DNA from 2 places in the Alkalimonas mucilaginosa genome. Region 1 is predicted to be linked to the other one. Evidence: riboswitches for the same ligand, from Rfam matches in the RefSeq annotation. Region 1 holds a riboswitch; the other holds the start of a gene.
The links. Region 1 has a riboswitch for cyclic di-GMP ahead of QWF21_RS07340 (OmpA family protein). Riboswitches for the same ligand answer to the same signal wherever they lie in the genome.
Positions count from the first base shown of each region.

Region 2: another riboswitch for cyclic di-GMP. It lies ahead of QWF21_RS16555 (porin); the one in region 1 lies ahead of QWF21_RS07340 (OmpA family protein).

Region 1 covers NZ_JAUGZK010000004.1:210,245-214,509, reverse strand. The annotation lists gene fliF (flagellar basal-body MS-ring/collar protein FliF) at 1-371, opposite strand, end outside; gene QWF21_RS07350 (flagellar hook-basal body complex protein FliE) at 382-696, opposite strand; gene QWF21_RS07345 (sigma-54-dependent transcriptional regulator) at 711-2,024, opposite strand; gene QWF21_RS07340 (OmpA family protein) at 2,021-2,884, opposite strand; cyclic di-GMP riboswitch class I at 3,040-3,129, opposite strand; gene flhA (flagellar biosynthesis protein FlhA) at 3,446-4,265, opposite strand, start outside.
Region 2 covers NZ_JAUGZK010000017.1:62,864-67,128, forward strand. The annotation lists gene adiC (arginine/agmatine antiporter) at 1-464, shown strand, start outside; gene QWF21_RS16550 (Orn/Lys/Arg family decarboxylase) at 466-2,769, shown strand; cyclic di-GMP riboswitch class I at 2,862-2,950, shown strand; gene QWF21_RS16555 (porin) at 3,049-4,185, shown strand; gene QWF21_RS16560 (type 2 periplasmic-binding domain-containing protein) at 4,198-4,265, shown strand, end outside.

The sequences.
Region 1 (4,265 bases):
TCAGGCATGGCAGCTTTGACACCGCGAGCCGCCAGCATAATGCGCGCATCAGCTAAACGATTTTGTGGCACCATGATATTGCCGGTGTTGGTATCAATACGAAAAGTGACCTTCTCCCGGTCCAGTATTTCCAGAATTCCAGCTTTGTCGTAATGCTCCTGGTTGCCATAGAGCGGCACATAATTCTTGGCGGAAGTCCAAAGAATTAACACAATGGTGGCCGCCACCAGCGTTGCCAGCAAGGCAATGGACGCAATGCTCCGGTCCCCGGCCTGCAACCAGCTGAAACGGCTGGACAGGTTAATAACCTTCTCCCGCAAGTTACTGTCACTGGCAGCCGCTGGCGTGGCTTTTACAATTTCACCTTTCATCACAGTGTCCTTACAATGACATCCGCATCACATCATCGATGCCGCTCAATACTTTATTGCGTACCTGCAGCAACATAGAGAAACTTAAATCCGCTTTTTGGCTCGCAACCATAGCGCCAACCACATCATCGCTGCGACCGGTATCCACAGCCGTCATCAGATCCGCGGCAATATTCTGTTGCTGGTTTACCGCGCGAATGACCTGGGAAAAATCACTGCTGATGCCGCTGTCATTGCGGGCAGGCGCAATGCCTTCATTCCCGGCGACTTGCTGCAACCTGGTCATCATGTCCAGCATCTGGCTTTGACTGTTTACGGGTGAAATCATCATCGTTATCCTTAAGAAGCTAATGCATCAATGTTGACACCATGCTCACGCATGGCAGCTAATTTGTAACGCAGGGCACGGGTGCTCACCCCCAATGCCTGGGCAGTGAGTGTACGGTGACCGTTGAACTTGTTGAGTACATTTAAGATGTAATCAAACTCAGCATTTTTCTTGCTTTGTTTTAACAAACTGGCGCAAATCGCCGCCGCTTGTGGATGGCATTGCGGTAAATTCAGATCGGCAATTTGCAGCTCCATACCACGAGCCATCACCAATGCCCGCTGCATCACATTCTCCAGCTCACGCACATTGCCCGGCCAGTTGTATTGCAGCAGCACATTCGCCGCGTCACGACTTAAGCGATAGTTGCCATTGCCGTATTTTTGAAGAAAGAACTCCGCCAGTGGCAAAATATCGTCCCGCCGCTCACGCAAGGCCGGCCAACTGAGTGGCAACACATCCAGCCGGTAAAATAAATCTTCCCGGAATAAGCCTTGCTCCACCTGGCTGCGCAGATTTTTGTTGCTGGCGGCAATCACGCGAATATCCAGCTTGATGCGATGGTTGCTGCCCAGCCGCTCTACTTCACGCTCCTGCAGTACCCGCAACAGCTTGGCTTGCAGCGCCAGCGGTAGCTCTGAAATTTCATCCAGCAAAATAGTGCCGCCATTGGCGGCTTCAAATTTACCAATCTGCTGGTTTACGGCCCCGGTAAAGGCGCCTTTGTTGTGGCCAAATAACATGGCTTCTAACATATGTTCAGGAATGGCAGCGCAGTTCACCGCAATAAAAGGCTGGTCGGCACGATCTGAAGCCTGATGAATAAAGTTAGCCAAACGCTCTTTACCTGTGCCGGACTCGCCAAGGATCAACACACTGGCTTCTGTTTGCGCGGCCCGGTTGGCCAACTGCAAAATCTGCCGGCTTGCATGCGAAACCGCGACCAGATCTTGTAAGCCCCGGCTCATTGCTGTGGCATTGCGAATGGACGTTTTTAACTGAGACGTAAAAAAAGGCTTCAGTAAATAATCAATTGCGCCGCTTTGTAAGGTATCGGATGCTACTACACTTTGGTCGTTACCCACCATGCTGATAATTTGTGCTGACGGCAGCTTGCGACACACCAGACTGACCAAATCCGGCAACGCCATTTGTGTCATATCGCAATCGATAAACACCAGCGCCGGTTCATAATCATGGCACAAGCTGACGATGTCAGTAACCTGGGCGGTATGCAGCAGTTGATAGCCTTCACTACAGATACATTGGCGGATTTCCGCATCCGGCTGTTGTTGTGCTATCCAAAGGACATAAGCAACATTCATCGAGTAGTAACCTCCTGTTCTGTTCCTGCGCGAATAAGTCGGACGGTAACCCGACTGTTCGTCGCTCCAGACGCGCCTTGGTGATGTAACAATGGGTAGCGATTACCATGGGCCCTCACCTCCAACATGGCGGCTTTGACACCCAGCTCGATCAGCTGTGCAGCCACTTCATCGGCTCTTTCTTTTGATACCAGTCGGTTGGCTAACGAGGTACCCACATCATCACTGTGGCCATCAATCAGAATTTTGTGGACGGATGGATCAAATTGCAGATAACGCACCAGTTGAGCCAACTGCGCCAGCTGTGGTCGGGTGAGAGTACGCTGGCCAGCTTCAAATGGAATGTCGCTATCTCTGGCTTGTTGCCAGGACAGCGGTGCCATCTGTGCGATGCAGCGGCGAAACTGCGCGACAGCTTCCGCGCCACGCACACTGGTGAGTAACAGTGGTTGTACCTGACCCGGAGCACCCAACTCGAACTCCAGCCAATGGCCGGATTGTATCTGTTGCAATAGCGGCAAAGCCGCTGCGATAAAGCTAACCTGCCGGTCGTGGTACAACTCAGCACTGTAAGGATAGGAGCTAGTGGCAACGATGCGCTGCTGCCAGTCTGCAGGCCGGGCCATCACACTGGCCTCGGTTAACGCCTGATGCGGTTGTATCAATTCCAATTCCAGCCGCAGAGAATAACCGGGCTCTACCAGGAAACTTACCTGGCCAAAACCACGAACTTCCTGTTGCATACGGCAATAAAAGGCACTGCCGTGCAACTGCCAGTCAGCCCGTTCCGCCGGTTGCACCAGCACAGGTGCAGGCAGGGCACCAGCTGCGGCAGTGAACCAGAGAGTCAGAAATACCATAGACACATCGTAAACCTTTTAATAAACCACAACGGTCACTGCCAGGCAGCAACACCAAGGTTGAAGAAACTAAAAGGAAAACTGCATAGAAAAGCGCTCTGCTTTGCAGCGGACAGCCGCGCAGACAGAGGCAACCCAGAAGGATGCCGCTAAGCTAATGCAACCCCGCTATCGTAGCGTACACATACGCTGTAGACCGGAGGCTTTGCGTCCTGCCCTTTCGGTGCAGTTTGCCTTTTAATTGTCTTAACATTTTTCATAAACAGCAGTGCTGATTATGAATTGAAACTGAACAAATTAAACGATAACTAAATCAGTACCATAAGGCAAGCATATTTTCTTGCACCATGGTGTTTACTTTTTAAAATCAAAGGCTTATCGCCGTACATTTTTTCACCTATCACAAATACACTGCCGTAACTGTTCGGACCAGAGTAGCTTATGCAAGACATTAATGTTAATAAACCGGTGCCATTTCGCCAGGAAATGCAACCATAGCACCGGGCTGTGACCAGCAGATGACAGCCCACTATTCAGCCTGGCTGACCGTTCAATCACCACTTAACCCAAGGCCCCAATCACGTTAACCCGCACCGTTTCCGGGATTTCATTGTAGGACAACACCGCCAGTGAGTTTTGCGTAAAAGTACGGGCATAACGTGCCAGCAAAGGTCTTAATTGTGGCACCACTACCAGGGCTGGTGTTAAACCTTGCTGCTGCATCTGGCTGCTGATCAGTGGCATATGGCGCTGAAACTGACTGAGCAGATTGGGCGCAACCGGAAAACTATCCAGCGCCACCTTACCCGCCTGCATCGCCTGGTTCAGCGCACTTTGCAGCGTTTGCTCCAGCTTCTCATCCAGCGTATAAGCACTGAGCTCTTCTTTGTCACCACTGATTTGCCGCACCAGCGCCCGCTGCAAAGCGCAGCGCACATCGGACGTGAGCAGAATAGGATCTTTGGTCACCTCGCTGCTGTCGAGCAGGGTGCTGGCAATGCTGAGAATATCACCAAGACTGACCTGTTCACGTAGCAACAGGCGGTATACCTTCAGCTGCACAGTATCACTCAGGGCTTTATCCAGGGCTTCGGCCAGTACTGGTGCTACCGCAGCCAGTCGCTTATTCAGTTGTTTTACATCTTCATACACAAAGAGATCGGCCAAATGCTCTTTAATGACTTTGCCGGCATGGGTGGCGATCACGGTAGCCAGATCCACCACCGAGTACCCCAGGTTCAGAGCTTTCGCCCGGTTGTCAGCTTCAACCCAGACGGCCTCCAGGCCATAGGCCGGATCCCGGGTTATTTCCCCATCCAACTGGCCATAGACTTCACCGGTGTTCAGTGCCAGTAACTGCTGCGGATTTAACCGGCCGGTT
Region 2 (4,265 bases), on a different contig from region 1:
GGATCCTTGTGGCGGGTCAAAGCGCTAAAGCCGCAGCTGACGATACCTTATTTCCCCCTATTTTCTCAAAAGTAAATCAGCACGGTACCCCCGTTGCGGGCTTACTCATAGTTGGCTTGCTGATGACAGCTTTACAGCTCATGACCATCTCACCTACAGCAACCGAACAGTTTAATGTCGTGTCCTCAGTCACCGTACTATTCACCCTGGTGCCCTATCTCTATACCTGCTGCGCCCTGTTGCTAATTGGCAAAGGGCATTTTGGTGAAAAAACGTTGTTCTTTAAAGGTATCGTGATCATTGCCTTTACCTACTCGCTCTGGGCTGTGATTGGGACTGACCCCACACAAGTCGTTTGGGCTTTTATCATCATCATGGCCACGCTTGCTATGTACACCATCAATTACAACCGCAAGCATCAACCCGTGTATCCACTGGATGCAATGGACAAATCAGGAGATTAGTATGCTAAGTAGAACAAACAAACCACTTACACAGCGTATTTTATTAATTGATGACACTCTGTCAGAGTACAACAGCACCAGAGGTAGAGTGCTGGCTGAATTGATTCATGAATTTCAGCAATGTCATGCCGAAGTTGTGCAAGCCATTTCCTATGATGATGCACAGGCAGCAATTGTATCTGATGCAGGTTTGCACGCTTGTTTGCTGGACTGGACTTTGGGTAACAACGATAGCAAAAGCCATCAGCAAGCAATGGAGTTATTGCGCATCATCCGTAGCCGCAATGCGACAATGCCCATTTTTCTTATGGCTGATAAAGCCGCAAAACACAGCCTGACACTCGAAGCAATGGAACTGGCTGATGAGTTCATCTGGTTGCTTGAAGATACCGCCCCATTTATCGTAGGTAGAGTTTTGGCTGCTGTTCGGCGTTATCTGGAAAAGCTATTACCCCCATTTACTGATGCCTTGTTACGTTACAGTCAACAGGATGAGCATTCATGGGCAGCGCCTGGTCATCAAGGAGGAATTGCTTTTACTAAAACAGCTATCGGCCGGATATTTTTTGATTTTTTCGGTGAGAATCTGTTTCGCACTGATGGTGGTATCGAACGCGGCAATCTGGGCTCAATTCTTGACCATAGTGGCCCGGTGAAAGATTCCGAAGATTTTGTCGCCAGGATATTTGGCGCCCACGCATCCTATGCTGTACTCACTGGAACCTCCGGCTCAAACCGCGCCATTTTCATGGCGTGTGTTGGAGAAAACCAATTTGCCTTATGCGATCGCAATTGCCACAAGTCAATAGAACAAGGATTGGTGTTAACCGGTGGCATCCCAGTATATTTAACACCTAGCCGCAATCGATACGGCATCATAGGCCCGTTGCTACCAGACCAATACGATGCCAGCCGGATCCAGCAACAACTGGAAGAGCACCCTTTAGCCGCTCAGGCACAGGGTAATAAAGCAACTTTTGCCGTCGTGACGAACTGTACTTATGATGGCATGTGCGCCCATGCAGAACAAGTCGAGGAACTACTTGCGGCCAGTGTCGATCGTATTCATTTCGATGAGGCATGGTACGGTTATGCACGCTTCAATCCCATGTATCAGGGACGCTATGCCATGCGTGGATCTCCCAGCGAGCATGCGCCAGATGCACCAACCGTGTTCGCAACCCATTCAACACACAAGTTGCTGGCTGCATTGTCTCAATCTTCTTACATCCATATTCGCAATGGCAAAAGACCGATAGAACATAGCCGCTTTAATGAGTCTTTTGTGTTGCAGGCATCCACTTCACCGCTCTACAGCCTCTTTGCCTCCAATGAGGTGGGAGCTGCGATGATGCAAGGTGATAGTGGCTACAGCCTTACCCAAGATGCGATTAGGGAAGCCGTAGACTTCCGTCAGGCTCTGGCTCGTGCAGAGCGTGAGTTTAAACAAAAAGGGGATTGGTTTTTTAGTAGTTGGAATGCACCACAGATCAAAGACCATAAAAGTGGCAGCCTGGTTGATTTTGCCGATGCAGATCCAGATCAATTGTGCAGCGACCCTGCCTGTTGGGTATTGGAACCAGGTGCCAGTTGGCATGGTTTCTCTGGTTTGAGCAAAGGCTGGTGTTTGCTCGACCCCATCAAAGCAGGTATTTTGGTGCCAGGTATGGCAGACAACGGCACTCTAAGCGAACATGGCATTCCGGCGGCAGTGGTGAGTGCCTATCTGTATCAAAACAATATTATTCCATCCAGAACCACTGACTTTATGGTGCTGTGCCTGTTCAGTATTGGCATTACCAAAGGGAAATGGGGGACATTGCTAAATGTACTGCTGTCATTTAAACGCCACTACGATGCCAACACCGATCTGGCGCACGCCTTACCAAAGCTGCTTGCTCAGGCGCCAGAGCGTTATCAGGGCATGGGGCTTAAAGATCTATGCAACGAAATGTTCGCCTATATGCGCGCCAGCCAGATGGATGCGTTGCAGGCAGCAGCCTTTGATCAATTGCCAGCAATTGCCATGACACCTCGGGCCGCTTTTCAGCGCTTACAACAAGATGAAGCCGAGCTATTAACACTGGAGCAAGCCGCCAACCGGATCACCGCAGTCGGTATCATGCCATACCCACCAGGCATCCCCATCGTAATGCCAGGCGAAAACCTCGGCCCGATAGATGGCCCCTGGCTGCAATACATTCAGTCACTTCAAAACTGGGGCAACACCTTCCCAGGTTTTGAAAAAGAAGTAGAGGGTGCTGTGCACAAAGATGGCCAATACCACTTTTGGTGCCTGCCCTGAGCGTCATTCACCTGCAGCCCTGGTGATAAACCGGGGCTTGGTACTTTATTCGGTATTACTTTACAGGTCTGACCATTATCTGTACAATCCGCGCCTCATCCTGGCAAGTCAGCTGAAAAGCTGAACACGCAAAGTCATGGGCCTAACGGAACTGAATTCCTATGGCAGCCAGACTGCACCTCTTCAAGCATTGGCTTGCCTCGATGGAAATTGCACTGTGTTAACAGCTGGATTGCCAAAGCACAGTGGTACAATCAACTACCGGGGTAGACATTCAACATGGTATCAAAGATCAAACAACTCAGCCTGGCTGTGCTACTGGCAGCAACCGCTTCAGCCGCACAGGCAGATGTTCGTTTCAATGGTTTTGCCTCCATCAAAGCAGGCAGCACATTATCAAGTTCAGATAACTTGTATGGTTATGATAAAGAAGTCGACTTTAAAAATGAGTCACTTTTTGCACTGCAGGTGCAGGCCGACTTAGCCGACCGTTTGTCAGTAACCGCTCAATTGATGGGCCGTGGTGCCAACGACTTCAAAGCAGAATTTGAGTGGGCTTATTTAACTTATGAGCTGAATCAGCAGACGCGGATCAATGCTGGCCGTCTGCGGACCCCCTTTTACCGCTACTCCGATTTCATGGATGTTGGTTATGCCTATGATTGGGCCCGGGTTCCTAACTCGGTCTACAACTTGGATTTTAATAATCTGGAAGGCGTTTCATTGGTACGTTTTGGTCAATTGGGTACGGTTGACTCCACCTTACAATTCATCCTGGGCAGCTACAGCGGCACCACCAACATGACTCCGGTGCCATTCGATGCCAATATCGACCGGGTGGCAGGGGCTACCTGGGAACTGACACAAGGCAATTTCAGCGCCAGACTTGCTTATTTAACCGGTAAATTAACCATGGTGGATCAGGATGGCGAACTGTCCGGTTTGCTGAACCTGCTGGAGCAGTCTGGTTTTGCTGACACCGCCAGCCAAATCCGCATTGATGATGCCCGCAGTGCTTTTATGGGTCTAGCACTTGGCTACGACAATGGCAGTCTGGTCTTGAGTGGTGAAATCGTCCGTGCCCGTACCAAAGATACCGTGATCCCAACGCAGAATGGTTTTTACCTGTCAGCTGGCTATCGCATCAACAGCTACACACCTTTTGTTAGCTTTGAGCGTCGTGATAACGAAGGACGGTCTGAAATTTACCAGGCGATGGCCGAAGGCAACCCGCTCCGCCCTTTCGTTGCTGAGACCGTGGAATACTTCACCATCCAGCGCGATACCTGGAATATCGGCAGCCGTTACGATTTCCATCCATCTGCCGCACTGAAGATGCAGTTTAGCTCGCAGAAAAATAAAGTGGCCGATCGCCGTGATCAGTTGCTGACCGTCGGCATTGATTTGGTATTTTAAGGAGCCATCGCTATGAAAAAAACTCTGATTGCTGCATTCGCTCTGGTTTCCACGCTGTGTTCAGCCGAGATTGCTATTAT